DNA from 2 places in the Halomonas sp. THAF5a genome. Region 2 is predicted to be linked to the other one. Evidence: predicted binding sites of a transcription regulator. Region 2 holds the regulator's gene; the other holds the start of a gene.
The links. The regulator sigma-54, encoded in region 2, starts transcription at its own class of promoters, with help from an activator protein. The targets are predictions, from matches to a motif close to TGGCACNNNNNTTGCTNT.
Positions count from the first base shown of each region.

Region 1: the regulator sigma-54 is predicted to act here: its motif matches at 11,737-11,754, upstream of urtA (urea ABC transporter substrate-binding protein).

Region 1 covers NZ_CP045417.1:1,548,439-1,563,979, forward strand. Annotated here, with positions in the region: gene cfa (cyclopropane fatty acyl phospholipid synthase) at 1-1,021, opposite strand, end outside; gene FIU83_RS06985 (sodium-dependent transporter) at 1,294-2,754, shown strand; gene cobA (uroporphyrinogen-III C-methyltransferase) at 2,944-3,825, shown strand; gene FIU83_RS06995 (septal ring lytic transglycosylase RlpA family protein) at 3,927-4,262, shown strand; gene FIU83_RS07000 (ABC transporter substrate-binding protein) at 4,521-5,624, opposite strand; gene FIU83_RS07005 (sensor histidine kinase) at 5,621-6,994, opposite strand; gene FIU83_RS07010 (response regulator transcription factor) at 6,991-7,653, opposite strand; gene FIU83_RS07015 (helix-turn-helix domain-containing protein) at 7,650-8,264, opposite strand; gene FIU83_RS07020 (tripartite tricarboxylate transporter substrate binding protein) at 8,533-9,519, shown strand; gene FIU83_RS07025 (tripartite tricarboxylate transporter TctB family protein) at 9,519-9,971, shown strand; gene FIU83_RS07030 (tripartite tricarboxylate transporter permease) at 9,971-11,497, shown strand; gene urtA (urea ABC transporter substrate-binding protein) at 11,832-13,148, shown strand; gene urtB (urea ABC transporter permease subunit UrtB) at 13,209-14,813, shown strand; gene urtC (urea ABC transporter permease subunit UrtC) at 14,817-15,541, shown strand, end outside.
Region 2 covers NZ_CP045417.1:2,570,690-2,586,230, reverse strand. Annotated here, with positions in the region: gene FIU83_RS11700 (YhdP family protein) at 1-1,236, shown strand, start outside; gene tldD (metalloprotease TldD) at 1,233-2,687, shown strand; gene yjgA (ribosome biogenesis factor YjgA) at 2,777-3,283, opposite strand; gene pmbA (metalloprotease PmbA) at 3,401-4,741, shown strand; gene FIU83_RS11680 (hypothetical protein) at 4,764-5,303, opposite strand; gene FIU83_RS11675 (HPr family phosphocarrier protein) at 5,372-5,641, opposite strand; gene rapZ (RNase adapter RapZ) at 5,645-6,559, opposite strand; gene FIU83_RS11665 (PTS sugar transporter subunit IIA) at 6,603-7,088, opposite strand; gene raiA (ribosome-associated translation inhibitor RaiA) at 7,096-7,404, opposite strand; gene FIU83_RS11655 (RNA polymerase factor sigma-54) at 7,574-8,992, opposite strand; gene lptB (LPS export ABC transporter ATP-binding protein) at 9,147-9,872, opposite strand; gene lptA (lipopolysaccharide transport periplasmic protein LptA) at 9,872-10,399, opposite strand; gene lptC (LPS export ABC transporter periplasmic protein LptC) at 10,399-10,983, opposite strand; gene FIU83_RS11635 (HAD family hydrolase) at 10,987-11,559, opposite strand; gene FIU83_RS11630 (KpsF/GutQ family sugar-phosphate isomerase) at 11,606-12,601, opposite strand; gene FIU83_RS11625 (calcium/sodium antiporter) at 12,643-13,593, opposite strand; gene FIU83_RS11620 (ABC transporter ATP-binding protein) at 13,752-14,564, shown strand; gene mlaE (lipid asymmetry maintenance ABC transporter permease subunit MlaE) at 14,561-15,343, shown strand; gene mlaD (outer membrane lipid asymmetry maintenance protein MlaD) at 15,360-15,541, shown strand, end outside.

The DNA of each region.
Region 1 (15,541 bases), 1.0 Mb from region 2:
TGTAGCGCGGGGCGATCTCGTGCCAGCGGGCATCGAAATTGGCGAGCCAGGCCATCAGCGTGCGGTCGTAGTCCGGGCCGAAGTTCTGCCAGTCCTCCATGAGCAGGTGATCCTCGCTCTCCCGCGCGATCTGCATGGCCGAGGGCAGGGTGCCGTTGGGGAAGATGTAGCGATGGATCCAGGGGTCTGCCGCGATCTCGGAGCGATTGGAGCCGATGGTGTGGAGCAGGAAGAGCCCATCCGACGGCAGCAGGCGCCGGACGGTCTCGAAATAGGTGGCGTAGTTGCGGTGCCCCACGTGCTCGAACATGCCGATGGAGACGATGCGGTCATACAGGCCCCCGAGGTCGCGATAGTCCTGCAGCAGGATCTCGACCGGCAGGCCCGCGCAGCGTTCCCGGGCCAGCGCCGCCTGCTCCCGGGAGATGGTAATGCCGGTGACCGAGACGCCGTGATGGCGGGCCGCGTGTTCGGCGAAACTGCCCCAGCCGCAGCCGATGTCGAGGACCTTCATGCCCGGCCTCAGGTCGAGCTTCCGGCAGGCCAGCTCGAGCTTGGCCCGCTGGGCGTCACCGAGATGCTCGGCGTCCTTCCAGTAGCCGCAGGAGTAGCACATGGTCTCATCGAGCATGCGTTCGAAGAGGTCGTTGCCCAGGTCGTAGTGGGCCTCGCCGACCATGTAGGCCCGGGTCCGGCTCTGCAGGTTGCGAAACCCCGACTGCAGGCGGTACATGAGCCTTTCCGACGGCGTGCGCGCGTGCTGTCCCAGGCCGTGCAGCAGCATGAGGTGAGCCATCTTATCGATGCGCTCGCACTCCCACCAGCCCTCCATGTAGGTTTCGCCGAGGCCCAGGGTGCCCTGGTGCAGGAGGCGCCGGAAGACGTCGGGATGCAGCACGCGAATGTCCTGGGGGGCATCGCCGTTCAAGGTGACCCCCGAGCCCGCCAGCAGGCGCTCCACGATGCGCCGGGATCGGGTGTCGGTCAGGGCGATCGGGCCGATCGGGGTGTCGCTGGTCATGGTGCCCTCCTGGTCGCATGCCGCCTGACGGGCTGACGCGCGCGTCGATGCCGCGCCGATGCCACTTTGCTCACCAGCATAGACCAGCGGGCCGGCGCCGTGCCCGACCCTGCCGCCCCGAGGCGAGGGCATCGCAGCTTCGTCGCCTTTCTCGGCGAAAAGGCAGCATGATCGGCCGTGCGTCTGCCCAATGACGATAAAATCCGTCACAATAGGCGCCTGGTGGCGATACCTTGCGGTGTCGGAAAGAACCCCGGTGATCCTGGTGTGATATGACAACGACTGCACAACCCCGAACCCAGTGGCTCGGCCGCTGGGGCTTCATCCTGGCGGCGACCGGCTCCGCGGTGGGCCTGGGCAATATCTGGAAGTTTCCCTATATCACCGGCGAGTTCGGCGGTGGCGCCTTCGTCCTGGTCTACCTGGCCTGCATCCTTGCCGTGGGCGTGCCGGTGATGATGACCGAGATCGCCCTGGGGCGGCGCGGACGCGGCAGCCCCGTGGATGCCCTGCGCCGCGTCATCGCCGAGTCGGGCCGCGGCTCGGCCTGGTCGCTGCTCGGCTGGATGGCCATGCTGTGCGGTTTCCTGATCCTGTCGTTCTACGTGGTGGTGGCCGGCTGGTCCTTCGCCTATCTCTGGAAGATGCTGACCGGTGGCCTCGCGGGCTCGAGCGTCCACGAGATGGCGGCGATCTTCGCCGCCAACAACGCCAGTCCCCTGAACCTCGGCTTCTGGAGCACCCTGGTCACGGTCGCCACCATGGTGATCGTCGGCAAGGGTGTTCAGGCCGGCATCGAGAAGAGCGTCAGCTGGATGATGCCCGGCATGGTGCTGATGCTGCTGCTGCTGATCGGCTACGGGGTGTTCTCCGGCGGGTTCCCGGCGGCGGTCGACTTCCTGTTCTCCTTCGATGCCGGCCGTCTCTCCAGCGAAGGCATGCTGGCCGCGCTCGGCCACGCCTTCTTCACCCTGTCGCTGGCCTCCGGCGCGATTCTCACCTACGGCAGCTACCTGCCCGCGACCACCTCCATCGCCCGCACGACGCTCTCCGTGGCGCTGGCCGATACCGTGGTGGCGCTGATGGCCGGGCTGGCGATCTTCCCGGTGATCTTCGCCAACGGCATGAGCCCAAGCAGCGGTCCCGGCCTGATCTTCATGAGCCTGCCGCTGGCCTTCCAGGCCATTCCCCTGGGCAACCTGTTCGGCGCCCTCTTCTTCGTGATGCTCTCCATGGCCGCGCTGACCTCGTCGATCTCCATGGTCGAGGCTACTGTCTCCTGGCTGACCGACAACAAGGGCATCTCGCGGCGCGCCGCCTCCTGGGGCACCGGCATCGTGCTGTGGCTGATCAGCACCCTGGCGATGCTCTCCTTCAACGTCGGCGCCGACTGGACCCTGGCCGGCAAGCACTTCTTCGACTGGCTCGACTACCTGACCTCGCGCTGGATGATGCCGCTGGGCGGGCTCGGCATGGTGGTGCTGGCCGGGTTCGTGCTGAGAAGCGAGACCTTCCGCGAGGAGCTCGGCCTGTCGCCCGTCTGGCAGGCCCTATGGCTGTTCATGGTGCGCTACGTCAGCCCGCTGGGGATCCTGATGATCTTCGTCGACGCCCTGGGCATCACCCGGGTCGAGTTCGGCCTGCACTGGCCCTGGCTGCTGGCGCTCCTGGTGGCCGTGACCCTGGTCGGCGAGCTGGCCAGCCCCCGCCTCAGGCGCACGCTCTGCCCCTGAGCCCGCCGCGCCTTGGTGTGTCCATCGCCCCCGTCCTGCGGGGGCGATGTCGTTTCGGGCCGCCGCCGCGCCCCGTGCCGGCCATGAAACCAGCAGTTATAGCCTTGTGCCGAGGGAGTCGTGGTATACGTGGCGACTATTAATTACCATAATGAATAACTCGCCAATCAAGACTGAGGTTTTTGGAATATGAGAACCGGTTCCGAGCACGCGGTGGGGCGTGACGAGGCGCCATGGGGGCCGCTCGAAGGCTCGGCCTTTCCCCAGGGCTGCGTCAGCCTGGTTGGGGCCGGCCCGGGCGATCCGGAGCTCCTGACCGTGAAGGCCCTGCGACGCCTCCAGGCCGCCGAGGTGATCCTCCATGACCGGCTGGTGAGCGACGAGATCCTGTCGCTGGCGGCGCCGGAGGCCTTTCGCCTCTACGTCGGCAAGGAGCGCTCGCTGCACAGCGTGCCTCAGGATGGCATCAACCAGGCCCTGGTCGACTGGGCCCGGGCAGGCAAGCGAGTGGTGCGCCTCAAGGGGGGCGATCCCTTCATCTTCGGCCGCGGGGGCGAGGAGCTCGAGACGCTGGTCGAGGCGGGCATCATGGTGGAGGTGGTGCCCGGCATCACCGCGGCGTCCGGCTGCGCGGCCTATGCCGGCATTCCGCTGACCCATCGCGATCATGCCCAGTCGGTGCGCTTCGTCACCGGCCACCTGCGCAACGGCAGCAGCGACCTGGACTGGCCGACCCTGGCGAGGCCCGGCCAGACCCTGGTGTTCTACATGGGGCTCGGGAGCCTGTCGCTGATCGGCGAGCAGCTGCGGCGCCATGGCCTGGCGCCCGAGACCCCGGTGGCGCTGATCGAGCAGGGCACCACGTCACGCCAGCGGGTGCACGTCGGGACCCTCGAGGCGTTGCCGCCGGCAGGCGAAGTGGTTACTATCCGACCGCCGACATTGATCGTCGTCGGCGGCGTGGTGTCACTCCACGACCGGCTGGCCTGGTTCGACCAGGCGCAGGCCAACAGCGCGGGTTGGCTGCAGGGCAAGCATCCGTCTGCATCGACCCTCGACAAAGGCGCCTGATCGTCCCGCGGCGAGCCCGGGCGCACGTTGTTTCGTCACAAGGTGACCGCATGGGGATTCGTACTCGACTGCTGCTGACCGTCGGCCTGGCCGGCTGGCTGATGACCGGCTGTGCCGGTACCGGCCAGGCCCACGAGCCCGAGGTCAGGACCCAGGAGGGCATCGCCTCCTACTACAGCGACCGCTTTCAGGGCCGCACCACGGCCAGCGGTGAGCCCTTCGACCAGCAGGCCCTCACGGCCGCCCATCCGACCCTGCCGTTCGGTACCCGCGTCACGGTGACCCGGGAGGACAACGGCCGCGAGGTCGAGGTGCTGATCAACGATCGTGGCCCCTACGCCAAGGGGCGCATCATCGATCTCTCCAAGCGCGCCGCCAGGGCGCTCGGCATGCTCAAGCGCGGCACCGCGCCGGTGGAAATCTCCTACGTACGATAAGCTTGACGTCATGGGGATCAGAGCCTGAAAGCGACCCGGGTAAATGGCTGCTAAATCTTTAGGTTGCATATACCTGGCCGATGCTCGAAAGCTCGGCGTAGCCTTTGGGGTCTGACCCCCAGGTTGTTGATTGCTCAGTAATATCAGAGTGTGACGCAGCATGCAGCGGCGGGGTCAGACCCCAAGGGCGCGGCACCGTGCCCGCATCAGGCACCAACACCTTCCAGCATGTCGATATCGGAGAGGCCTCCCTCTCCGTCAGCGTCTTTCGCGTCGGGCGAATTCCCGTCGCCAGCGCGACAACAGTGCCTCACGCTTGAGGTCGTCCAGGGTCGCCAGCAGCCCCGGTCCCAAGGCAATGGGGCGCAGCGCCTCGCCCAGTCGCCGACGCAGCGCGGCCGCCGTGCCCGGCCCCTCGAGCGCGGGGTGAAGGGCGCCCAGCGGCGTCTCCCGTGCCAGCACCTGCTGTCCCCGCTCACCGAGCATGAAGTCGACGAACCGTTGGGCCGCCGCCGGATGGGGAGCCCGACGGGGTATCAGCGCCAGGCGCTGGGTGACCAGGGTGTAGTCCTCGGGCACCACGATCCGGAGGTGCGGGTGGTCGGCCAGGCGCTCCCGGGCGTAGCTGCCCAGCAGGTTATAGCCCACCAGATAGCGCCCCTCGATCAATCCCTCCAGCATCTCCCCGGTGGTCCCCGCCAGGGCGGCCTCGGACGCGCCCAGCGCGGCCACCAGTTCCCAGTAGCGGGGCGAGAGCCGCGACTCCTCGATGGCATAGGTGTAGCCCGCGCCGCTGAGCGTCGGGTCGTAGGTCACCACCCGGCCGCGCAGCGTCTCCTCCCGGCGTTCGAGCAGCGTCAGCAGGTCGGCGTGGCTTCGCACCTCGCCGAAGCGCGCGATGACCGCCTCGTTCACCACCATCACGATGGGCTCGAAGGTGACGGCGAAGAGCTCGCTGCGCCAGCGGGCCCAGGCCGGCCAGCGCCTGGCCGCCGGGGTCTCGAGGGGCTGGGCGTGGCCGTCGTTGGCCAGGCGGTACTGCCAGGGCATGGCCGAGGAGATCAGCACGTCGGCCTCCCCGGGTGAGCCGAGGAAGCGCTCGTGCAGGGCCAGGGTGGAGAGGTTGCGGTAGTGGATCGCGAACCAGGGGTGGTCGCGGTGGAAGGCGTCCAGCAGCGGTCGCACCTGGGGCAGGTCCAGGGCGCCGTGGATCACCAGCGGCAGGGTGACGTCGCTCTCGGGCGCGGCGGGGTAGCGCAGGCTCGGGGCGGCATGCGACGGCGGCCCGATGAGCAGCAGGGCGAGCAGCCCGCATCCGATCAGGCGGGCGAGGGGAGGCATGGTGGAGGCTCGGCGGGTCATGGGGTCTCTCCGGGAAAGCGCAGCGTCACGCACAGCCCGACGCCGCCCGCGCCCTCGGTCAGCGCCAGGCGTGCATCGTGGGCGCGGGCGATACCGTCGACGATGGCGAGCCCCAGTCCCGAGCCTTCCCGATCGTCGCGGTCGCGATGGAAGGGACGCAGCATCAACAGGCGCCGCGCCACGGGAATGCCCGGGCCATCGTCCTCGACGGCCAGACTCGGGGGGGCCTCGCCGACCCGGACCGTGACGTGGCGCGCCCCGTAGCGACAGGCGTTATCGATCAGGTTGCCGAGCGCCTCGGAAAGCTGCCAGTCGATCCCCGGGACCTCAACGTCGCGCTCGGCGGTCGCCATGCCGAGATCGACCCCCGCCCGATGGCAGCTCGCCCAGTGCTCGCGCACCGCCTCCCGGGCGAGGGCATTGAGCGACAGGGGCACGCGCTCGGGGCGGTATTCGGGGTTGGCCAGGCGGGTCAGGGACAAGAGCTGCATCGCCAGTCGTGCGGTCCGGGTGCTGGTCGCCTGCATGGCGACCAGCGCTTCCCGCCAGCGGGCCGGATCCTCCTGACGCAGGGCGAGCTCGGCGCGGGCCGAGAGTCCCGCCAGCGGCGTGCGCAGCTGGTGGGAGGCGTCGCCGATGAAGCGCTCCTGGTTGGCGCGTACCCGGCGCATCCGGGCCAGCAGGTCGTTGACCGTATCGCGCAGCTCGGCGAGCTCGCGGGGCAGGCGCAGGTCCAGCGGGGCGAGGGTGCGGGGATCGCGGCTGCGGATCGCGCGGCGCAGGCGGGTCAGCGGGGCCAGGGCGGTGCGGATCGACAGCAGCAGCGCCACGATGGCCAGCGCCGCCATGGCCAGGATCATCGCCAGGTTGGCCCGCCACAGCTCGGCGGCCAGGGCGTCGCGCCCCTCGCGGCTGTGGGCGACGCGCACCTCGAAGGGCTCGCGCTGCTGCCACTCCTCCAGGCGCGTGCGCCGGACGCCTTGGCGCAGCGCGAGGCCCTGCCAGGTGATGTCGCGATAGCGCAGGGTGTCGTCGTCCGATGGCGCCTCGCGCTCGTCCCCCGGCAGCTCGGCGTTGCCGGTGATCAGGCGGCCGCGGTGGTCGACCAGGCTGTAGAACACCCGCTCCTCGGCATCGGTGGCCAGCATCTCCAGCGCCGCCGGCGGCAGGTCGAGCCACAGGCGGTCATCCTGCCACTGCACCTGCTCGGCGATGGCCAGGGAGGCGGCCTCGAGCAGGCGGTCGAAGGCGCGGTCGGCGGTGCGCCGGGCCTCGAACCAGGCCTGCAGCAGCATCAGGCTGCCCAGTACCAGCAGCGGCACCAGCAGCCAGGCCAGCAGGCGACGGGAGAGGCTGTCGCCGCGCCTCACTCGGCCTCCAGCAGGTAACCCAGGCCGCGCACCGTGCGCAGGGCCACGGCGCCGTCGGCCAGGCGCTTGCGCAGGCGGTGCACGTAGACCTCGATGGCGTTGTCGCCCATGGCATCGCCCTGGAAGGCCTCCTCGGCGAGCCGGGCCTTGTCCACAGGGGTGCCGGCATGGCGCATCAGGCAGGCCAGCAGGCGCTGTTCCCGGGGCGGCAGGGCGAGCGGTGTTCCCTGAAGCGTGAAACGCTGCTGTCGGGTGTCGAGGGTGAGGGGGCCCACGCTCAGTTCCGCCGCGGGACTGCGGCGGCGAAGCAGGGCACGCACCCGAGCCTCGAGTTCGTCCAGGGCGAAGGGCTTGGCCAGGTAGTCGTCGGCGCCCAGGTCGAGGCCGCGTACCCGGTCCTCCACGGCACCACGCGCGGTCAGGATCAGGACCGGCGTGGCGCGGTCATGGGCACGCAGGGCCTCGAGCACCTCGAGGCCGCCGCAGCCCGGCAGATTGAGGTCGAGCAGCACCAGCGCGACGCCGTGACCGGGCGCCGCCAGACACTCGCGTGCCTCGCCACCGTCGGCGAGGTGACGGACCTCGTGCCCCCCCAGGCGCAGGGTCTCGGCCAGGGTCTCGGCGAGCAGGGCATCGTCCTCGATCAGCAGCAGGCTCATGGCGCCACCTCTCGGCCGTCCTGTCCCGGACCGGCGGCCAGTGCCGCCACGGCGGCCTCCAGGGCGGCCCTGGCTTGCCCTGCCTCCAGGCGACCGGCCGGGCCCGAGAGCGCCAGCCAGCGCGACGGCTCGAGGGCGTCGCCGGGCAGCGCCTGGCAGACCATGGTGCCGCCGGGCAGGCGCGGTCGCGGGTCATCGTCATCCTCCACCGCCCACCGGTCGCCCGGGTGCAGGTCGTGGCGCAGGGCGCTCTCGGGCAGCGTGACCAGCCGACACTCCACCATGCCGTCCTCCACCTCGAGCAGGGCCGCGGTCTCGCCGGTCTCGGCCGCCAGGCGGGCGAGCAGGGGCTGGATGCGCCTGGCCAGGTGCCGGCCGGGCAGGTGGCGGCGCGCCAGGCGCACCGGAGCGTGGCCGAGATGCCAGCGGCCGTGGGCGTTGCGCTGCACGTAATCGAAGCGGGCGAGCGAGCCCAGCAGGCGCAACAGGGTGCTCTTGTAGAAGCCGGTGGCCTGGGCGAGCTCCGCCAGGCTGAAGACCTCCTGGGGGGAGTCGAAGGCCTCGAGCACCGTCAGCGCGCGCTCCACCGCCTCGACGCGGTCCTGTGCCATGGGGGATCGAGCCTCTCTGGGTTGAATGAGTCGTCTGAAGGCACCTGGCCTCGAGCGTCGCTGACGCCCCTGTGAGGCAACGACTGCGCTCCTTGAACTTTGGTCGCAATCGGGCGGCGCGGCGTTGACGCCCCCTGCGGGCGCGCCTAACTTTCCGTCCTGAGGAACGATGTTCTGCCTTACAGAATTGTAAGGAAGGCCGACAGGTTCCGCAAGCCGACCATCACATAACGACCTTACAAGCCCGATGTCAGGAGGCACGCCCGCCATGAACCTCAAGCGCCCCGTTCAGCTGGTCGCGATCAGCATGCTCGCCACCACCGCCGTCACCGCCTTCGCCTTCGAGCCCGAGGGCAAGGTGGAGTGCCTGGCCCCCGCCGACCCGGGCGGCGGCTGGGACTTCACCTGCCGCAGCGTCGGTCAGGTCCTGCAGGACCTCGAGCTGGTGCCCGGCAACGTCCAGACCATCAACATGGCCGGCGCCGGCGGCGGCGTCGCCTACGCCCACACCGTCAGCAAGCGAGGCGGCGACGATCAGCTGCTGGTGGCGGCCTCCACGGCGACCACCACTCGCCTGGCCCAGGGCCAGTTCCCCGGCATGAGCGCCGACATGGTCAACTGGATCGGCGCGCTGGGGGCGGATTACGGCGTGATCGCCGTGGCCGACGACTCCGAGTACGACGACCTGCCCGCGCTCATGGAAGCCCTCTCCGAGGATCCGCGCAGCGTCAAGTTCGCCGGTGGCAGCGCCAAGGGGGGCTGGGACCACCTCAAGGTGCTGATCGCCGCCCAGGCGGCGGGCGTCGAGAACCTGCCGCGCATCGCCTACCTCTCCTACAACAACGGCGGCGAGGCCATGACCCAGGTGGTCGGCGGCCATGTCGACGCCTTCACCGGCGACATCTCCGAGGCCCAGGGCTTCATGGAGTCCGGTGACCTGCGCGTGCTGGCCGTGCTCTCTGAAGAGCGCCTGCCCGGCGAGTTCGGTGACATTCCCACCGCCCGTGAGCAGGGCATCGACGCCCTCGGCCCCAACTGGCGCGGCTTCTACATGCCCGCCGACATCTCCGAGGACGCCAAGCAGTACTGGGTGGACGCCATGGACACCATCTACGAAAGCCAGGAGTGGAAGGACGTCATGACCAACAACGGCCTGATGCCCTTCCACATGAGCGCCGGCGAGTTCGAGACCTTCGTCACAGACCAGATCGATGACATCGAGAAGCTCTCCCAGGACATCGGGCTGATTCAGTAATGACGTTCAATGACCGCATCTTCGGAGTGCTGATGATCGTCCTGGCCGTCGCGTACGGCTGGGGCGCCACGCAACTCCCCGAACCCTTCGGCGGCAGCGAGGCCGTCGGCCCCGAGACCTTCCCGCTGCTGCTCTCCGTGGTGCTGGCGCTCTCGAGCCTCTACCTGATCGTGCGTCCCGATCCGGATAACGCCTGGCCCTGGAGCCGCACCGGCGTCGAACTGATCATCGCGGTGGTGGTGCTGGTGCTCTACGCCATGCTGCTGCAGCCGCTCGGCTTCATCGTCAGCACGACGCTGGCCGTCGGCACCCTGTGCTGGCGCATGGGGTCCCGGGCGCCGCGCGCCTACCTCGTCGGGGCGATCTCCGGCCTGGTGGTCTACCTGGTGTTCAACTTCGCCCTGGACCTCGCGCTGCCGCTGGGCCTGCTCTCGTTTCTGGAGGTGAGCTGATGGAGACCCTCGGCTATCTGATTGACGGCTTCGGCGTCGCCCTGGCGCCCCACAACCTGATGTTCGCCCTGATGGGCGCCTTCCTGGGCACCCTGATCGGCGCGCTGCCGGGGCTCGGGCCGGCCAACGGGGTGGCGATCCTGATCCCGCTGGCCTTCACCCTGGGGCTCGCCCCGGAGACCGCGCTGATCATGCTCACCGCGGTCTACGCCGGCGCCATGTATGGCGGGCGCATCTCGTCGATCCTGCTCAATATCCCCGGCGACGAGCCGGCCATGATGACCTGCCTGGACGGCTATCCCATGGCCCAGCAGGGCAAGGCGGCCGAGGCGCTGGCGATCTCGGCGGTGGCCTCGTTCATCGGCAGCCTGGTGGCCACCATCGGCCTGATCCTGCTGGCGCCGATCCTGGCCGACTTCGCCCTGACCTTCGGCCCCGCGGAGTATTTCGCGCTCTTCCTGCTGGCCTTCGCCACCCTCGGTGGCATCACCGGCAAGAATCCGATGAAGACGGTGGTGGCCGCGGCCATCGGCCTGATGATCGCCACCGTGGGCATCGACAACACCGGCGTTCAGCGTTTCACCTTCGGCACGCTGGAGCTCTACGAAGGGGTCGACTTCATCATCGCCATCGTCGGGCTGTTCGCCATCTCGGAGCTGCTGTTCTTCATCGAGGAGCGCGCCGGCGGCTGCAAGCAGAAGATGGTCGTCAACAAGCTCAAACTCTCCTGGGCCGACATCCGCAACATCCTGCCCTCGAGCCTGCGTGGCGGGGTGCTGGGCTTCATCGCCGGCGTCCTGCCGGGGGCAGGGGCGTCGCTCGGCAGCTTCATCGGCTACACCCTCGAGAAGAAGGTGGTGGGCGCCAAGGGCCACTTCGGCCAGGGCGACCCGCGTGGCGTGGCCGGCCCCGAGGCGGGCAACAACGGCGCCTCCTCAGGCGCGCTGGTGCCGATGCTGACGCTCGGCGTGCCGGGCAGCGGCACCACCGCCGTGCTGCTGGCGCTGTTGATCTCGCTGAACATCACGCCGGGACCGCTGATGTTCACCCAGAATGCGGACATCGTCTGGGGGGTGATCGCGGCGCTGCTGATCGGCAACTTCCTGCTGCTGGTGCTCAATATCCCGCTGGTCGGCATCTTCGTCCGGCTGCTCTCGGTGCCGCCGATGTACCTGCTGCCGGTCGTCACCATGATCGCCTTCGTCGGGATCTACTCGATCAGCAACACCACCTTCGATCTCTACTTCATGGTGGCCTTCGGGGTGGCGGGCTATGTGCTGCGCAAGCTGGAGATCCCGCTGGTGCCGGTCATCCTCGGCCTGCTGCTGGGGCCGGAGATGGAGAAGAACCTGCGCCATGCCATGGACATCTCCGATGGCGACTGGACCATCCTCTGGGACAGCGGCCTGGCCATCGGCCTGTGGGTGTTCGCCGGCCTGGGGCTGATCCTTCCCTACATCGTCGGGCCCCTGCTGCGCCGGCGCATGAAGGTGACCACCGGCACGGGCGGTCCGGAAGGCGACTGAGCCACGGACACCCCTGTCGCACCTGCACGTCCCACGGGGGGCGCCGGCCTGGCCGGCGCCCCCCGTGTCGTGCGTGGCCGGCATGCGCTGCGATGGTGCGTTGCACCATGGGGACGGACGACGGTGGGGCGCCGCGGCGGGCGCATGCCCCGCGAGGCCCTGCGGCGATGCCCGTCACGTCTCGCTGAACTTTTTCCAAGCGTCTGATTTCTCGAGCGAAAACCGATGCTCCGGCGAACTGGCACACCCCTTGCGATGACAGGCCAGAGGCGTCGTACGCGATGTCCTCCTGCGCTGGACAGACCGACAACAACATCGCCCGCAAGGAGTTCCCATGATCCCGTCATCCGCTTCCCGTTCGCCCCGCTGGCTGGCCGCGTCCCTCCTGAGCCTGGGGGTGGCCGTCCCCGCCCTGGCCCAGGAGGAGCCGATCAAGGTCGGCATCCTGCACTCGCTCTCCGGCACCATGGCCATCAGCGAGACGGTGCTCAAGGACACCGTCGAGATGCTCATCGCGCAGCAGAACGCCGACGGCGGCCTGCTGGGGCGCGAGCTGGAGGCCGTGGTGGTGGACCCGGCCTCCGACTGGCCCCTGTTCGCCGAGAAGGCCCGCGAGCTGCTCGCCCAGCAGGAGGTCGACGTGATCTTCGGCAACTGGACCTCGGTGTCGCGCAAGTCGGTGCTGCCGGTGGTCGAGGAGCTCAACGGCCTGCTCTTCTACCCGGTGCAGTACGAGGGGGAGGAGTCCTCCGAGAACGTCTTCTACACCGGGGCGGCGCCCAACCAGCAGGCGATCCCCGCCGTGGACTACCTGATGAACGAGGTGGGGGTCGAGCGCTGGGTGCTGGCCGGCACCGACTACGTCTACCCGCGGACCACCAACAAGATCCTCGAGGCCTACCTCGAGGGGCACGGCGTGGGGGAGGCGGACATCATGGTCAACTACACCCCCTTCGGTCACTCCGACTGGCAGAACATCGTCTCCGAGATCAAGGCGTTCGGCAGCGAGGGCAAGAAGACCGCGGTGGTCTCGACCATCAATGGCGACGCCAACGTGCCCTTCTATCGGGAACTGGGCAATCAGGGCATCGATGCCGCCGACATCCCGGTGGTGGCCTTCTCGGTGGGCGAGCAGGAACTCACCGGCATCGACACCGCGCCGCTGGTCGGCCACCTGGCCGCCTGGAACTACTTCATGAGCGTCGACACCGACGCCAACTACGACTTCATCGACGCCTGGATCGACTACACCGGCGACGAGATGGCGGTGACCAACGATCCCATGGAGGCGCACTACATCGGCTTCAACATGTGGGCCGAGGCGGTGCGCAAGGCCGGCACCACCGAGGTCGATGCGGTCAAGGAGGCCATCATCGGCGTCAGCGTGCCCAACCTCACCGGCGGCTATGCGGCGATGATGCCCAACCACCACATCACCAAGCCGGTACTGATCGGCGAGATCCAGGACAACGGCCAGTTCTCCATCGTCTGGGAGACTCCCTCCACCGTGGCCGGGGACGCCTGGTCGGACTACCTGGAAGGCTCCAAGGACCTGATCAGCGACTGGCGCGTCCCGATGTCCTGCGGCAACTACAACGTCGTGGCGGGGAGTTGCGGCGGAGGTGAGGCCGAGGTGGCCTCGGCCGAGTAAGCCGCTCCCCGGGCCGCGTCCGCGGCCCGGGCTCTTTCCCCTTACCGACAGGACATGGTCATGAGGAAGATCCGCTCCCTCGTGCGAGGTCTGCTCTGCCTGGTCGCCGTCGCGCTCGCCGCGCCGGCGGCCATGGCTGCACCCGGCGATGACGGCCGGGCGCTGCTCGAGGCCCTCGATACCCGGGCCTATGCCGACAAGGGCGAGGCCATCGAGGCCCTCGCCGCCAGCGGCGACCCGCGCACCCGGCGTTGGCTCGAGGCGCTGATGGACGGCAAGCTGCAGCGCCACAAGGACACCGGGCGCTTCGTCGTGGTGCTCGAGAACCGCGGCCGGCACTGGCCGGTCGCGGACGCCCTGAGCCTCGAACCCGCCGGCGAGATGTCGCGCCGCGAGCTCGACCGCATCGGCATCAACAACGCCCTGCGCGGCCGGCTGCAGGGCACCCTGGCGGTGCTCGACCTGCGGGTGGAGGATGCCGGGGCTCGTCGCGAGGCGGCCCGGGACCTGCTGGGGCGGGTCGACGCCGCCATGGTCGTGCCCCTCGAGGGCGCGCTCGAGGACGAAGGCGACGCCGAGGTCCGCCGCCTGCTGGCCCAGGGGCTGGCGATTCACCGGCTCGAGCAGGGCGAGGCCGCGGCCATCGAGGCCCTGGCCGGCAGCCTCAACCCCGAGGCCCGGGCGGCCCTGAACGTGGCGGCACGCAGCGACGATCCGGCGCTGGCCGAGGCCGCCAGCGGGGCGCTCGCCGACATCGAGCAGAATCTCAGGCTCAACCGCGGCCTGGAGACCCTCTACTTCGGCCTGTCGCTCGGCTCGGTGCTGGTGCTGGCGGCGATCGGCCTGGCCATCACCTTCGGCGTGATGGGCGTGATCAACATGGCTCACGGCGAGCTGATCATGCTCGGCGCCTACACCACCTGGGGCATGCAGCAGCTGCTGCCGGGCCAGCCGGGGCTGGCGCTGCTGCTGTCGATTCCCGTGGGCTTCCTGGTCGCGGCGCTGGCCGGGATCGTCATCGAGCGCAGCGTCATCCAGTTCCTCAAGGGCCGCCCGCTGGAGACCCTGCTGGCCACCTTCGGCGTCAGCCTGATCCTCCAGCAGCTGGTGCGCACCCTGATCTCGCCGCTCAACCGCACGGTGGTCTCGCCGGAGTGGATGAGCGGCTCGCTGATGATCAACGAGGGCCTGTCGCTGACCCTCAATCGCCTCTACGTGCTGGGCTTCGCGCTGCTGGTGTTCGCCGGCCTGATGCTGGTGATGCGGCGCACCCGGCTGGGCCTGGAGGTGCGTGCCGTGACCCAGAACCGTGCCATGGCGCGCTCGATGGGCATCCGCGCGACCCGGGTCGACATCCTGACCTTCGCCCTGGGCTCCGGCGTGGCCGGCCTCGCCGGCGTGGCGCTCTCGCAGCTGACCAACGTGGGCCCCAACCTCGGCCAGAACTACATCATCGATTCGTTCATGGTGGTGGTGTTCGGCGGCGTGGGGAACCTGTGGGGCACCCTGGTGGCCGGGCTGTCGCTGGGCGTCATCAACCAGGTGCTCGAGCCCTGGGCCGGCGCCGTGCTGGCCAAGATCCTGGTGCTCGTCTTCATCATCCTGTTCATCCAGAAGCGCCCCCGCGGACTCTTTCCGCAGAAGGGCCGGGCGGCGGAGGGCTGATCCATGCATGCTTCCAGTTCGTGGCTCGGCCGGCCGTTCCGAGAACGCGCGACCCGGCGCTTCCTGGGCCTCCTGTTCGCCGCCCTGGCCGTCGTGACGCTGCTCCACCTGGCCCTGCCGGCGGGGCATCCGCTTCACGTCTCCACCTACACCATAACGCTGCTCGGCAAGTACCTGAGCTATGCGCTGCTGGCGGTGGCCGTGGACCTGGTATGGGGGTATCTGGGCATCCTGAGCCTCGGCCACGGTGCCTTCTTCGCCCTGGGCGGCTACGCCATGGGCATGTACCTGATGCGCCAGATCGGCGATCGCGGCGTCTATGGCGATCCGGTATTACCGGACTTCATGGTCTTCCTCGACTGGGAGGCGCTGCCCTGGTACTGGCTGGGCTTCGACATGGCCGGCTTCGCCTTCTTGATGGTGCTGCTGGCGCCGGGACTGCTGGCGCTGGTGTTCGGCTTCCTGGCCTTTCGCTCGCGGGTCACCGGGGTCTATCTCTCGATCATCACCCAGGCCCTGACCTTCGCCCTGATGCTCGCCTTCTTCCGCAACGAGATGGGCTTCGGCGGCAACAACGGCCTGACCGACTTCAAGGAGCTGCTGGGCTTCGACCTGAGAAGCGACGCCACCCGCCTGGGGCTCTTCCTGGCCACCGGCCTGGCGCTCGCCGCGGGCTATGTGCTGTGTCGGGCGATCGTCGCCAGCAAGCTCGGCCGGGTCTGCGTGGC
Region 2 (15,541 bases):
ACGCCCCCCGACTGGGCCGGCCGGCCCGGCTGGACGCTGGATGCCTACCTGCCACGGCTGGCGGTGGCGCCCTGGGCGCGCGCCCTGTCGCCGCTGCTGGCCGGCGTCGAGCCCGCCTCGGCCGGCAACCCCTCCACGCTCACCGCGCTCAGCCTCGAGACCGACTGCCTGCAGCTCGACCAGCGCTGCCTGGGCTCGCTGGTCGTGGAGGGCGACGGCACCGCCGACGGCTGGCGTCTCGGCGTGGACGGCAGCCTGGCCGGTGGGCGCCTCAGCTATCGGCCCGCCCAGGCGGCGCCACTGGACATCGCCCTCGACCGCCTCTCGCTGGATGCGCTGGTCGCCCCGGCGGCGGACGGCGGCCAGCTGCTCGACGAGCTCGCGCTGCCCGTCGAGGCCGCGCCGTTGCCGGCGGGGCTCTCGTCGCTGCCGGACGGGCGGCTGCGCATCGCCGACATGGCCTGGCGCGGGGCGCGGCTCGGCCACTTCGACGGTCGCTGGCGTGCCACGTCCGACCGCCTGGTGATCGATCCGCTGGCGCTGTCGCTCGGCGAGATCGAGGCCGGTGGCCAGCTGATCTGGGAGGCGAGCGGCGCCGGCGACAGCTTGACTCGCGCCCGGCTCGACCTCTCCGGCGGCGACCTGGGCAGTGCCCTGGCGGCCCTCGACCAGCCGGTGGCCGTGAGGAACACCGAGACCCGCGTGAAGAGCCAGCTGGCGTGGCCCGGGGCGCCCTGGCAGTTCGCCCTGCCGCGTTCCCAGGGCAGCCTCGAGGTGATGCTGCGCGATGGGCGCTTCGTCAACCTGGAGTCGCCCTCGGCGCGGGTCGTCGGGCTGCTCAACGTCGACAACCTGCTGCGTCGCCTGCGCCTCGATTTCTCCGATGTCACCGGCCGCGGGACCGCCTTCGATCGTGTCAGCGGTGCCGCCACCCTGTATGGTGGGGTACTGGAAACCCGTGGTCCGGTGGAGATCGAGGGGCCGGCAACCCATTTCACCCTGAACGGCAGCGTCGACCTGGCGCGCCGGGAACTCGATCAGCGCCTGTCGGTCACTGTGCCGGTGAGCAACAACCTGCCGCTGGCGGCGGTGCTGGCCGGCGCCCCGGTGGTGGGCGGCGCCCTGTTCATCGCCGACAAGCTGTTCGGGGATGCCATCGACCGCGTGACCCGAATCCACTATCGCGTGCAGGGCCCCTGGACCTCGCCGCGGATCGCTCTGGAAAGTGCCGAATGACATCACAGACTCACGACATGCTCGACGACGCTTCCGACCTGCTGCTGGCGCCGGGCGGGCTCGACCTCGCGGCCCTGGAGGCCGGGCTCGACCATGCCATGGGGCCGGGCATCGACTATGCCGACCTCTACTTCCAGCGCAGCTGGCATGAGGGCTGGGTGCTGGAGGATGGCGAGGTCAAGGAGGCCAGCTACAACATCGACGGCGGCGTCGGCGTGCGCGCCCTGGCCGGCGAGAAGACCGGCTTCGCCTACTCCAACCAGATCACCGCCGACGCCCTGGCCGAGACCGGGCGCACCGCCGCCGGCATCGTGCGCTCAGGCGCGCGCCAGCGCGTGGCGCCGGGCGTGGCCGTGGCCCCCGCGGCCCGCTACGCCGGCGTCGACCCGCTCTCGGGGCTCAGCGCCGACGACAAGATCGCCATGCTCAAGCTGGCCGACCGCGTGGCGCGGGCGGCGGACCCCTCGGTGGCCCAGGTGAGCGCCTCGCTCACCGGCGTCCACGAGGTGGTGCTGGTGCGCGCCAGCGACGGCACCCTGGCGGCGGACATCCGCCCGCTGGTGCGCTTCAACGTCAGCGTGATCGCGGTCAGGAACGGCCGCCGCGAGCGCGGCAGCGCCGGCGGCGGTGGGCGCTTCCCCATGGCGCGACTGCGCGACGACAACGTCGCCGAGCGCTATGCCAAGGAGGCCGTGCGCCAGGCGCTGGTCAACCTCGAGGCCGTCGACGCCCCGGCCGGGCAGATGCCGGTGGTGCTGGGCCCGGGCTGGCCGGGCATCCTGCTCCACGAGGCGGTGGGCCACGGCCTGGAGGGCGACTTCAACCGCAAGGGCAGCTCGGCGTTCGCCGGGCGCCTCGGCGAACGGGTCGCCGCCCGGGGCGTCACCGTGGTCGACGACGCGACCCTGGCCGACCGCCGCGGCTCGATGTCGGTCGACGACGAGGGCACTCCGGGCCAGTGCACGCCGCTGATCGAGGACGGCATCCTGACCGGCTACATGCAGGACAAGCTCAACGCCCGGCTGATGGGCATGGCGCCCACCGGCAACGCGCGCCGCGAATCCTTCGCCCACCTGCCGATGCCGCGCATGACCAACACCTACATGCGCGCGGGCAGCGATGACCCGGCGGACATCATCAAGAGCGTGCGCCGCGGGATCTACGCGGTGAGCTTCGGCGGCGGCCAGGTGGACATCACCTCGGGCAAGTTCGTCTTCTCGGCCAGCGAGGCCTACCTGATCGAGGACGGCAGGATCACCGCGCCGGTCAAGGGCGCGACCCTGATCGGCAATGGCCCCGAGGCCATGGGTCGCGTCTCGATGATCGGCCACGACATGGAGCTCGACACCGGCATCGGCGTCTGCGGCAAGGAGGGGCAGGGCGTGCCGGTGGGCGTCGGCCAGCCGACGCTCAAGCTCGACGAGCTGACCGTGGGCGGCACCCAGTCCTGAAGCTTGAAGCGGCAAGAGCGCCGCTTCGCGGCTGGAAGCTGGAAGGCGTGAAGTGGTGACTTCCAGCTTCAGGCTTCAAGCTTTTTGCTTTAGAGGCCGGCGCCGTCCCGGATCAGCTTGAAGAGCCGGCGGGCGTTGGTCGGCGGCTTGCCCTGGTCGCGCTCGCGGCGGGCGTTGCGGATCAGCTGGCGCAGGGCCTGGCGCTCGACGTCGGGGAACTCGGCCACGAAGGCCTCGACGGCGTCGTCGCCCTCGTCGATCAGCCGGTCGCGCCACTTTTCGAGGCGGTGGAAGGCGTGGTCGCGGCGCAGCTTCTCGTTCTCGATCTCGTCGAACACCGCCTGGATGCCGTCGAGGTCCTCGCCGCGCATCAGCTTGCCGACGTACTGCATGTGGCGGCGGCGGGCCTCGCGGGCCTTGATGCGCCCGGTCTCCTCCACGGCGGCCAGCAGGTCGTCGGAGAGGGGGAAGCGCGCGCGCTGGGCATCGCTCATGGCGATGATCTGCTCGCCGAGCTGCTGCAGGGCCTGCATCTCGCGCTTGAGCTGGGACTTGCTGGGCCGCTCGTCGGCCGGGGAGAGGTCATCCTGGGTCATGCCGGTTCCACTTCGTCGGGGATCGAATCGCGCCAGTATATCAGCCCGCGGTACGGGGCTGGACAATGCACCATCTTGAGGGCCGGCGACCGGTCGGCCGAGTAAGGAGAGACGTACATGACACAGGCTTTCGATGCCGCCGCCCAGCAGGCCCTGCTGGAGAGTCGCGCCCGGATGGCCCTGGACCTGGCACGCCAGCTCGGGGCCGAGGCCTGCGAGGTGGGGGCCAGCGTCGACCAGGGCGTCGGCGTCAGCGTCCGCGAGGGAGAGGTGGAAACGGTCGAGCTGTCCCGGGACCAGGGGATCGCCGTCACCGTCTACGTGGGGCAGCGCAAGGGCAGCGCCTCCTCCAGCGATGCCGGCGAGGCCTCGGTGCGCGCCGCGGTCGAGAAGGCGCTCTCCATCGCCCGCCACACCGGCGAGGACCCGGCCTCGGGCCTGGCGGACGCGGTACTGATGGCGACCGACCTGCCCGACCTCGAGGTCCACCATCCCTGGCCGCTCTCCATCGACGAGGCCACCGAGCTCGCCCTGCGCTGCGAGGCGGCCGGCCGCGGCGTGGCGGGCATCAAGAGCTCCGACGGGGCGAGCCTCTCCAGCGGCGAGGGGGTGCGCGTCTACGCCAACAGCCACGGCTTCCTGGGCAGCCAGCGCGGCAGCCGCCACTCGCTCTCCTGCCTGCTGATCGCCGAGGACGAGAGTGGCATGCAGCGCGATTACGACTACACCAGCGCCCGGGATCCCCGCGACCTGCTGGCCGCCGAGGCGGTCGGCGAGAGCGCCGCCCGACGCACCCTGAGCCGCCTCGGGGCTAAGCGCCCGGCCACCGGGCGCATGCCGGTGCTCTTCGACCCGACCCTGGCCAGCGGCCTGGTCGGCCACCTGATGAGCGCCATCGCCGGCGGGGCGCTGTTCCGCGAGGCCTCCTTCCTCTGTGACCGCCTCGGCGACCCGCTCTTCCCCGAGTGGTTCAGCCTCGGCGAGCGTCCCATGGAGGTCGGGGCCATGGCGAGCTCGCCCTTCGACAACGATGGCGTGCAGACCCGTGACAACGTCTTCGTCCGCGACGGTCGCCTGGCGAGCTACATGCTCTCGGCCTACAGCGCCCGTCGACTGGGCCTCGAGACCACCGGCAACGCCGGCGGCGCCCGCAACCTGCGCATCACCGCGCCGCTTCAGAGCCGCGAGGCGCTGCTCGAGCGCATGGGCCGCGGCGTGCTGGTCACCGAGCTGATGGGGCAGGGCGTCAACGGCGTGACCGGCGACTACTCCCGCGGGGCGGCGGGCTTCTGGGTCGAGGACGGCAGGATCCAGCATCCGGTGGAGGAGTTCACCATCGCCGGCAACCTCGAGACGATGTTCCAGGGGCTCGCCGGCGTGGGGAACGATACCGACACCCGCGGCAGCATCCACACCGGCAGCTGGCTGATCGACGAGATGGTGGTGGCCGGCGGCTGAGCCATGCTGGGCCTGGAGACGCTCATCTCAGCGGTTGATAGTGCTCGTCCAGGCCCAGCCGTTCAAGCAGACGCGCGAAGAGGAACGCCTCCTCACCCTTCAGGGAGCGTCTCAGGCAGTCCAGATACTCGCGGCGAGAGTAACGCAGCCAGCGAGGTGCCTTGTAGGCATCGAGGTCGATGGCAAACAGGCGCTCGTCACGGACCAGAAAATTGTTGGTATGCAGGCCACGACAATGAATGCCGTGGTGGTCGAAGGCTGTCAGCGCATCCAGGTACTGCTCCTGAAGCATGGGTGAATCCAGGATGAGCCGCTTCAGGGGGGTGCCGCGAATGTTCTCGGTCACCGAGCGGTATCGTTGCGTCTCGACGATGGTCGGCGTGGCGATGCCGAGTGCCTCCAGGCGCTTCGCTATCAGGACGACGTTATGCCCCGGGTAGGGACGAATGCGCAGCGCGTAACGCAGGCGGTCGAAGGTCTTCGGCTGGAAGGTCTTGATGAAGTGGTCTCGCTCGGCGTCATAGTGGACAAGGGAATACTTGCCACTCTGGATCAGTTCCATAGATGAGGCTTCAAAAGGGTGAATGGCATTTCTTGTGGCGGCATGATCCTGCGCCCGGCGGTTGCCACTCAGGCGTCCTCGTCGAAGCGGGCCTCGAAGAGGGCGGCGACCGCCTCGAGGGCCGCGTCGGCCTCCGCGCCCTGGGTGTGCACCTCGAGCTCGGTGCCGCAGGGGGCGGCGAGGATCAGCAGCGACATGATGTTGCCGGCGTCCGCCTGCTGGCCGTCCCGGTGCACGGTGACCCGTGCGTCGAAGGGCTGACAGCACTGCACCAGCTTGGTGGCGGCGCGGGCATGCAGGCCGCGGCGGTTGGTCAGGGTCAGCTTGCGGCTCGGCACGCCTCAGCCTCCTTCCTGCGGCGCGTCGTCACCCGCCGATGCATCGGGGAGGGTGACCTGCACGCCCAGCTCGCGATGGCGCAGCCGCACCCCGGCGTGCCGCGATGCCAGGTGGGCGGCCAGCCGCTCGGCGAGGTAGACGGAGCGGTGCTGGCCGCCGGTGCAGCCGACGGCCACGGTCAGGTAGCTGCGCTGGCTGGTGCGATAGTGCGGCAGCCAGCGTTCCACCCAGGCGAGGATATCGTCGTGCATCTCGGCGACCACCGGGTAGCCGTCGAGGAAGGCGACGATGCTGGGATCGCGTCCCGTCGCGTCGCGCAGCTCAGGATCCCAGTAGGGGTTGGGCAGGCAGCGGGCGTCGAAGACGATGTCGGCATCCAGCGGCACGCCGCGCTTGAAGCCGAAGGACTCCACGGTCAGCGTCATCTGCTCGGCGCGATGGCCCGCCACCTGGTCGGTGATGCGCCCGCGCAGCTCGTGCACCGAGAGCCGGGTGGTGTCGATTACCAGATCGGCGAGGTCGCGAATCTCCGAGAGGGCCTGCTCCTCGGTATCGATCGCCTCGGCCAGGCTCATGTCGCTGTCGCGGGTGAGGGGGTGGCGGCGGCGGGTATGGGAGTAGCGCTCCAGCAGGATCCGCGCATCGGTGGTCAGGTAGACCACCTGGCAGGCGAGCTCCCGGGCGCGCAGGTCGTCGAGGAGCTCCGGGAAGCGCGCCAGGGCGTCCGGCAGGTTGCGCGCATCGATGCTGACGGCGATGGAGGAGCGCAGGCTCTTGCCCTGCTGGAGTTCGTCCACCAGCGGCCCGAGGAGCATGGCCGGCAGGTTGTCGATGGCGTAGTAGCCCAGGTCCTCCAGCGCCTGCAGCGCGATCGACTTGCCGGAACCCGACCGGCCACTGATGATCACGAGCTGCATGCGGGGTCTCCTGGTCGCGTAGGGGCGGGCGGTGCCCCGGGGGTCAGCCGCCCTGACGGCCGCTCGGGGCCTGTTGGCGTATGGCCTCCATGAGGTGCTCATGGAGTTCCCGCTGGCTCGTGCTGTGGCGCAGGCGCCCACGGGTGTCGGCGTCGTTCATGACGCCGGCGACCTGCCCCAGCAGGGCGAGGTGGGCCTCGTCGGCCTCCTCGGGCACCAGCAGCACGAAGACCAGGTCCACCGGTTCCCCGTCGATGGCGTCGAAGTCCACCGGCTCGGCCAGCTTGAGAAAGCCGGCGATGGGGGCCTTGCAGTGCGGGTTGCGGGCATGCGGAATGGCCACCCCGTGGCCGATCCCGGTGCTGCCCAGCCGCTCGCGGCCGATCAGGCGGCTGAAGACCTCCTGGCTGTCGAGGCTGGGCGTGTTCTGGGCGATGAAGGTGCTGAAGAACTCCAGCACCCGCTTCTTGCTTCCCCCGGGCACATCGAAGAGGGTGCGCTCGGGGGGCAGGATGGCGTCCAGTGTCATGATGGCGTCAGCGCGCGCCGGCGCCCTGGGCGCGGGCCTGGGCCTTTTCCTTGTGCTTGACCAGCTGGCGGTCGAGCTTGTCGGCCAGGGCATCGATGGCGGCGTACATGTCGTTCTCCATGGCCTCGGCATGGAGGTCGGCACCGGCGGCATGCAGGGTGCAGGCGGCTTGCTGGCGCTCCTTCTCGACGGAGAGGGTGACCTGCACGTTGGTGATGTTGTCGTAGTGACGCTCGACGCGGGTCAGTTTTTCCTGCACATAGTCACGCAGTGCGTCGGTCAGTTCCACATGATGGCCGGTGATGTTGACTTGCATGACACGCTCCTTGCTCTTTCGGGGTGTGGGTCGATTGTAACCCTTTTTAGCGTCCTGCATACCCCCTCGGTCGGGGGCGGTGTGGCGCGGTGCGAACGGCGTCAATTCAACCGTTTGCGCAGGGATGGGGCCTGGTCATTTCGGCGCCGCGGGAGGCCGAACAGGGGCCTCATCTCAGCCGCTTTCGTTCGCTGGAGGAGGGGATGCCCATCCCTTCGCGATACTTGGCCACCGTGCGCCGGGCCACGCTGATGCCGGCCTCGTCGAGCAGGGCGACCAGCCGGCTGTCCGAGAGCGGCTTGCGCGGCGGCTCGTCCTGGATCAGCTTGCGGATCCGCGCGCGGATGGCGGTGCTGGAGTGGGCGTCGCCCTCGCCGCTGCCGCCGCCCACCTGGCTCGAGAAGAAGTACTTGAGCTCGAACATGCCGCGCGGCGTATGGATGAATTTCTGGGTGGTGACCCGCGAGATGGTCGATTCGTGCATCTCCACGACCTGGGCGATATCGGCCAGGATCAGCGGTTTCATGGCCTCCTCGCCGTGCTCCAGGAAGTCGAGCTGGCGGGCCATGATCTCGCGGCCCACCCGCAGCAGGGTGTCGTTGCGGCTGGCGAGGCTCTTCATCAGCCAGCGCGCCTCCTGCAGGTGGTCCTTGAGGAACTGGTTGTCGGCGCTCTTGTCGGCGCGCCGGATCAGGGCGGCGTAGTCGGGCTGAATGCGCAGGCGTGGCATCGCCTCGGGATTGAGCTCTACCTGCCAGCCCTCGTGGGTGTGGCGGGCGACCAAGTCGGGGATCACGTAGTCGCTGTCGCCCTCGCCGAAGGCGCTGCCGGGGCGTGGATCCAGCGATCGCACCAGGCCGATCGCCGTATCGAGGGCGTCGTCGTCGAGGCCGAGGCGGCGCTTGAGCAGGCGGCGGTCATCGCCGGCCAGCGCCTCGAGGAACTGGCGCACCAGGCGCCGGGCCTGGGGCAGCAGCGGGGTGTCGTCGGGCAGGGTGGCGAGCTGCAGCAGCAGGCACTCGCGCAGGTCGCGGGCGAAGACGCCGGTGGGCTCGAACTGCTGCAGGCGCAGCAGCACCTGCTCGACCTCCCGGCCACGCAGCCCGGTGAGGCCCTGGGCCTTGAGGCCGTCGCGGATCTCGTCCAGGGGCTGGATGAGGTAGCCGTCGGCGTTGACGGCGTCGATCAGGCTCTCGGCGATGCGCATCTGCTGCGGGTCCAGGTCGGTCATCGCCAGCTGCCAGGCGAGGTGCCCCTGGAGGCTCTGGCCCGCGGCCTGGCGCTCGAAGTCCGGCGCCTCGCCGCCGGCGGGCGCGCCGCCCAGGTCCTGATAGGTATCGGACCAGTCGCTGTCGGTGCTGAGCTCGTCGGGAATCTCGCTGGCCCAGTCGTCGTCGGGCGTCTCGCTCACCGCCTGTTCGCCGAACTCCTCCTCGACGTCCAGCAAGGGGTTGGATTCCAGCGCCTGCTGGATCTCCTGGCGCAGGTCCAGGGTCGAGAGCTGCAGCAGGGCAATGGCCTGCTGGAGCTGGGGGGTCATGGTCAGCTGGGTGCCGACGCGAAGCTGCAGGGAAGCCTTCATGGCCATGAGAGGAGTTCCCTCGACGTGCCGAAAATTTCCACCCTAGCGGCTGGGTGCGGGAGGTGCAACCGAAGAATTAGCAACAATCGTGCCATGCGCAAGCAGCATGCCGTAGGCGAATAACGACATGTGCATCAGGGTATTGCGATCGATCGGACGGTCAGAGGCGGAAGTCCTGACCCAGGTAGACATCGCGCACCCGCTGGTTGGCGAGGATCGCCTCGGCATCTCCCTCGGCGATGATGCGGCCGTCGCCTACGATGTAGGCGGTGTCGCAGATGTCGAGGGTCTCGCGCACGTTGTGGTCGGTGATCAGCACCCCGATGTCGCGCGCCTTGAGCTGGCGGATGATGCCCTTGATCTCGCCCACCGAGATCGGGTCGACCCCCGCGAAGGGTTCGTCGAGGAGGATGAAGGCGGGCTCGGTGGCCAGCGCCCGGGCGATCTCCACGCGGCGGCGCTCGCCCCCGGACAGGCTCATGCCAAGGTTGTCGCGGATGTGGGTCACGTGGAAGTCCTCGAGAAGCTCCTCGAGCCGGCGCTGGCGGCCGGCGCGGTCGAGGTCGCGGCGGGTCTCGAGGATCGCCATGATGTTGTCGGCGACCGACAGCTTGCGAAAGATCGAGGCCTCCTGGGGCAGGTAGCCAATGCCGGCCCGGGCGCGCTCGTGCATGGCCGCCGTCGACAGGTCCCGGTCGTCGATATGCACCGCGCCGGCATCGGCGCGCACCAGGCCGACGATCATGTAGAAGGAGGTGGTCTTGCCGGCCCCGTTGGGACCGAGCAGGCCGACGATCCGGCCCTGCTCGATGGAGAGGCTGATGTCCTGCACCACCCGGCGGCGCTTGTAGCTCTTGGCCAGGTGTTCGGCCCTCAGGGTCTTCATCACGGCCCATCCTGCTGTTCGGGTTCGAGGGTCATGCGCACGCGCTGGCGCTCCCCGACGCCCTGGGCGTCGGCGCGCGCCTGGACGACGCGACGGTCGAGGAAGTACTCGAGGTAGCCGCCATCGAAGGTGTCCCCGCCCTGGTGGAGTTCGGCGCGGTCGATCAGCTCGATGCGACGCTCGGCGACGTGATAGACCACGGTGCGACCCCAGCCGCGTACCAGGGGTTCGTCCGGGGCGGGCCGCTGCTCGATGTAGGCACGCTCGCCGGTGGCGGTGGCCCGGGTCAGCTGGCCCTGGTCGTTGCGCTGGATCTCGACCCGTGCGCCGGTCAGCTGCATGCTGCCCTGCTGGATCTCCACGTCGCCGGTATAGACGGCGGTGCCCGCGCGGTCGTCGAGGTCGAGGCGGTCGGCCTCGACCTGGATCGGGGCGCTGGCATCGCCCTCGAGGGCCAGGGCCGGAGAGCTGCCGAGCAGCAGGCCGATGACGCCGAGGGTCAGCAGGGGGGCGAAGAAGGCTCGCATCATGACTCGGGGTCCTCGCGGGTGTCGGGCGGATGGTGGCCGCGCACATTGTCGGTCAGACGGGCGCGGTTGTCATGGATCCAGGCGTCGAAGCGCTTGCCGCGCATCCGCTGGGGCGGCTGGCGAAGCAGCGCCGGGGTCTCGCTCCAGGCATGGCCGCGGTCGGCGTCGAAATGCAGGACCTCGGTGTCGAGCTGCCAGCGCTCCGCCGGGGCCAGCAGGCGCGCGTCGCCGGTCAGGGTCAGCGGGTTGCCCCCTGCGCCCAGGGTGCCGTGGTCGCCGCTGGCGAGCCAGACCCGGCCCGAGCGGTCCAGTAGCCGTCCCTCGGGCCGTGCAAGGCGGGTGACGTCATCGTGGGGGGTGTGGGTCAGGCGCGGCGTGTCGAGGCGCTGATGCGGCTCGCCCGAGGCATCGAAGCGCGTCAGGCGGGCGTCCTCCAGGTAGTAGTCGGGCTCGCCCGAGCCGTCGCCCGGCACGGGGCCGGGTGCCGGCGCCTCCTGCAGGTCGAGCACGGCCAGCCCGCCCCCCAGGGCGAGCAGCAGCAGGACCAGGCCGGTGCGAAAGCCCGGGCGCGGCAGGCCCATGGCTCAGCTCGCGCCGTGGAGGTAGGTGTCGAGCACGGCGTCCCAGTGCCCCTGGGCCTGCAGCAGGGTGTCGCAGATCTCGCGCACCGCGCCGTGGCCGCCTGCGGCCTCGGTGATCCAGTCGGCCTGGTCGCGGATGTAGGCCGGCGCGCCGGGCACGCTGATGCCGACCCCGGCCCGGCGAATGGCGGCCACGTCGGGCATGTCATCGCCGCAGTAGGCGACCTGCTCGAGGGCGAGGCCCAGCCGGGCACACAGCTCGCGCAGCACGACGAGCTTCTTCTCGGCGCCCTGGAAGACATGCTGGATCCCCAGCGCGGCGGCGCGCTGGCTGACCATCGGCGAGTCGCGCCCGGTGATCAGTGCCACCGCGATGCCGGCGCGCTGGACGAGCTTGATGCCATGGCCGTCGAGGGTGTGGAAGGCCTTGACCTCGAGGCCGTCGGCCTGGAAGTAGAGGCGCCCGTCGGTGAGCACGCCGTCGACGTCCATGGCCAGCAGGCGGACATGGCGCAGGCGGTCGACCAGCGGGCCGTCGTCGAGGGGGCGGTGTGGCTGGGGTGGGGCGAGGCTCATGGTGTCTCCAGTCGAGTAGCGGGCGAGGCGGGTGGTCGAGCCGACGTCAGATGACGCCGCTCGAGAGCAGGTCGTGCATGTGCAGGGCTCCGATCGGTCGGCCGTCGGCGTCGACCACGGCCAGCGCCGAGATGCGCCCGTCCTCCATCAGGCGCACCGCCTCGGCTGCCAGGGTGTCGGGGGCGATGCGCTTGCCGGGGCGGGTCATGACGTCGTCGACGGTAAGGCCCGAGAGATCGCTGTGCTGGTCGAGGGTGCGGCGCAGGTCGCCGTCGGTGTAGACCCCGGCCAGGCGGCCGTCGTCATCCACCACGCAGGTAAAGCCCAGGCCCTGGCGGGTGATTTCCAGCAGCGCATCGCGCAGCGGGCTGCCCAGGGGGACCGCGGGCAGGCGGTGTCCCTCGTGCATCAGGTCGGCGACCCGCAGCAGCAGGCGCTTGCCGAGGCTGCCGCCGGGGTGGGAGAGGGCGAAGTCCTCGGCGGTGAAGCCGCGGGACTCGAGCAGCGCCACGGCCAGGGCGTCGCCCAGGGCCAGGGCGGCGGTGGTGGAGGAGGTCGGCGCCAGGTCCAGCGGGCAGGCCTCGCGCTCGACCCCGGCATCCAGGTGGGCGTCGGCATGGCGCCCCAGGGTCGAATCCGGGCGACCGGTCATGCTGATCAGCGGCGTGCCCATGCGCTTGAGCAGGGGCAGCAGGGCGGTGACCTCGGCGGTCTCGCCGGAGTTGGAGAGTGCCAGCACCACATCGCCGCGAGTGATCATGCCCAGGTCCCCGTGGCTGGCCTCGCCGGGATGCACGAAGAAGGCCGGGGTGCCGGTGCTGGCCAGGGTCGCGGCGATCTTGCCGGCGATATGGCCCGACTTGCCCATGCCGGTGACCACCACGCGGCCGCGGCAGGCCAGGATCAGCCGGCAGGCGTGGTCGAAGGCGTCGTCGAGGCGCTCGGCCAGGGCCGCCACGGCCTGCTGCTCCAGTTCCAGGGTGCGGCGGGCACTGTCGCGCAGGAGGGAGGTGCCGGCCGCGGAGGGGGTGTCGTTGGTCATGGCGGTGATTGTTGCCCGTTGTCAGGTTTCACTCAAGGGGGTCAGGCCGTGGGGGCGAGGCCGGCGCTGCCCAGCCAGGCCAGGTAACCGAGGTAGGCGAGCAGCAGCAGGCCGCCGGGCAGCCGCCCGAGCCGGCCGCGCCGGTTCCAGAGCAGCAGCGCGCCGAGGGCCAGGGTCAGCAGCAGCATGATCGGATAGTCGCGCCCGGCCGCGGCGGGGTCGGTGGCCCCCGGCGCGAGCAGGGCGGGCACCGGCAGCACGGTCAGCATGTTGAAGAGGTTGGAGCCGATGACGTTGCCGATCGCCAGGTCGTGGTGGCGCTTCAGCGCGCTGGCGACGCAGGCGGCGAGTTCCGGCAGGCTGGTGCCGATGGCCACCACGGTCAGGCCGATGGTCAGCTCGCTGACACCGAGCCCGCGGGCGAGCTCGCTGGCGCCCCACACCAGGGCCCGGGAGCTGGCGATCATGATCACCAGGGTGCCGAGCAGCCAGGCCAGGGCCTGGCCCAGGGGCATGCCCGGGATCTCGCCGCCGTCCTCGTCGTCCGGGGTGTCGGCGCGAAACAGCCACCAGAGGCTGAACACCAGCAGCACCAGCAGCAGGGCGCCGTCGAGACGGTCGAGGTGGCCGTTGGCCAATGCATAGCCGGCCAGGCCCGTGGCGCCGAGCAGCAGCGGCAGTTCCCGGCGCACGATGGAGAAGCGCACCGGGATCGGCACGACCAGGGCGGTCACGCCCAGCACCAGGGCGATGTTGGCGATGTTGGAGCCCAGCGCGTTACCGACGGCCAGGTCCGGCACGCCGTCCAGGGAGGCCATCACCGACACCACGACCTCGGGGGCCGAGGTGCCCAGCGAGACGATGGTCATGCCGACCAGCAGGGTGCTCATGCCGGCCCGCCAGGCGGTGGCGGCGGCGGCGCCGACGAAACGGTCCGCGCTCCACAGAAGGCCGATGAAACCGAGCGACACGATCAGCAGGGGAACCAGCATGGCGAGATCCGAGCGGGGAGTGAAGGGCGCACATTGAACATGGCGGGCCCCGGCGGTGCAAGGGGCGTCATCGGGGCGCTGGCGCGCCGGGGCAGGGTTAGGATACGATGTTCGACAATTTGGCGAAGGACGCTGATTTTGCGAAGGAAGCTGATGAAATGACGGACTCCCCCTTCGTGGAAGTGGCGGGGTTGCACTTCTCCCGCGGCGAGAAGGAGATCTTCCGTGGCGTCGACCTGGCCATTCCGCGAGGACAGATCACCGCCATCATGGGCCCCAGCGGCACCGGCAAGACCACCCTGCTCAAGATGATCGGCGGCCAGCTCATCCCCGACGCCGGTCGCGTGCGTATCGATGGCCAGGACGTCCATGCGCTGTCGCGCCGCGATCTCTTCGGCCTGCGCCGGCGGATGGGCATGCTCTTCCAGAGCGGGGCGCTGTTCTCGGACCTGGATGTCTACGAGAACGTGGCGTTTCCGCTGCGGGTGCATACCGACCTGCCCGAGGCGATGATCCGCGACCTGGTGCTGATGAAGCTCCAGGCGGTGGGGTTGCGCGGCGCCCGCGGGCTGATGCCCTCGGAGCTCTCCGGTGGCATGGCGCGGCGCGTGGCGCTGGCCCGGGCCATCGCCCTGGACCCGGAGCTGATCCTCTATGACGAGCCCTTCGCCGGGCAGGACCCGATCTCCATGGGCGTGCTGGTGCAGCTGATCAAGCGCCTCAACGAGGCCCTGGGGCTGACGGCCGTGGTGGTCTCCCACGACATCAAGGAGACGCTCTCCATCGCCGACTACGTCTACGTGATCTCCGACGGCCAGGTGATGGCCCATGGCACGCCGGCGAGCCTCGATGCTGACCGCGATCCGCGGGTCAGTCAGTTCATGCATGGCGAGCCGGATGGCCCGGTGCCGTTTCACTACCCGGCGAGGGACTTCCACGCCGACATCCTGGGCAGCGGGGGGCCGCAATGATCGAGCGAATTCGCCGCCTGGGGCACCGCTGCTGCGAGGTGATGGAGGCCCTGGGTCGGGCCGGGATCTTCCTCGGCCAGTCGGCGGTGGGGGTGCCGAGTCGCGAGGGCCTGCGCCTTTGGGTGCGCCAGATGCACTTCGTCGGCGTGATGTCGCTGGCCATCGTGCTGGTTTCCGGGCTCTTCATCGGCATGGTGCTGGCCCTGCAGGGCTATACCATCCTGGTCGACTTCGGCGCCGAGCAGGCGCTCGGCCAGATGGTGGCGCTGTCGCTGCTGCGCGAGCTGGGTCCGGTGGTGGCGGCGCTGCTCTTCGCCGGGCGTGCCGGTTCCGCCCTCACGGCCGAGATCGGCCTGATGAAGGCCACCGAGCAGCTGACCAGCATGGAGATGATCGGCGTCGACCCGCTGCGCCGGGTGATCGCCCCGCGCCTGTGGGCGGGCTTCGTGGCCCTGCCGCTGCTGACCATCGGCTTCAGCGTGGTCGGGGTGTGGGGCGGCCAGCTGGTCGGCGTCCAGTGGCTGGGGGTGTTCGAGGGTTCCTACTGGGGGAACATGCAGGCGAGCGTCGCGTTCGTCGACGACGTCGTCAACGGCCTGATCAAGAGCCTGGTGTTCGCCCTGGTGGTGACCTGGATCGCGGTCTTCCAGGGCTACGACCTGATTCCCACCTCGGAAGGCATCTCGCGTGCCACCACCCGCACGGTGGTCTATTCCTCTCTGGCGGTACTGGGCCTGGATTTCGTGCTCACCGCCCTGATGTTCGGAGAGCTTTCCTGATGTTCGGAGCAAACGGATGAAGCGCAGCAAGACGATGGAGCTCGGGGTCGGCCTGTTCATGCTGGCCGGTATCCTGGGCCTGGTGTTCCTGGGGCTGCGCGTCAGCGGGCTCAGCCTGAGCGTGCCCAGCGAGACCTTCCGGCTCGAGGCCAACTTCGCCAATATCGGCGGCCTGAAGCCGCGTGCCCGGGTCACCAT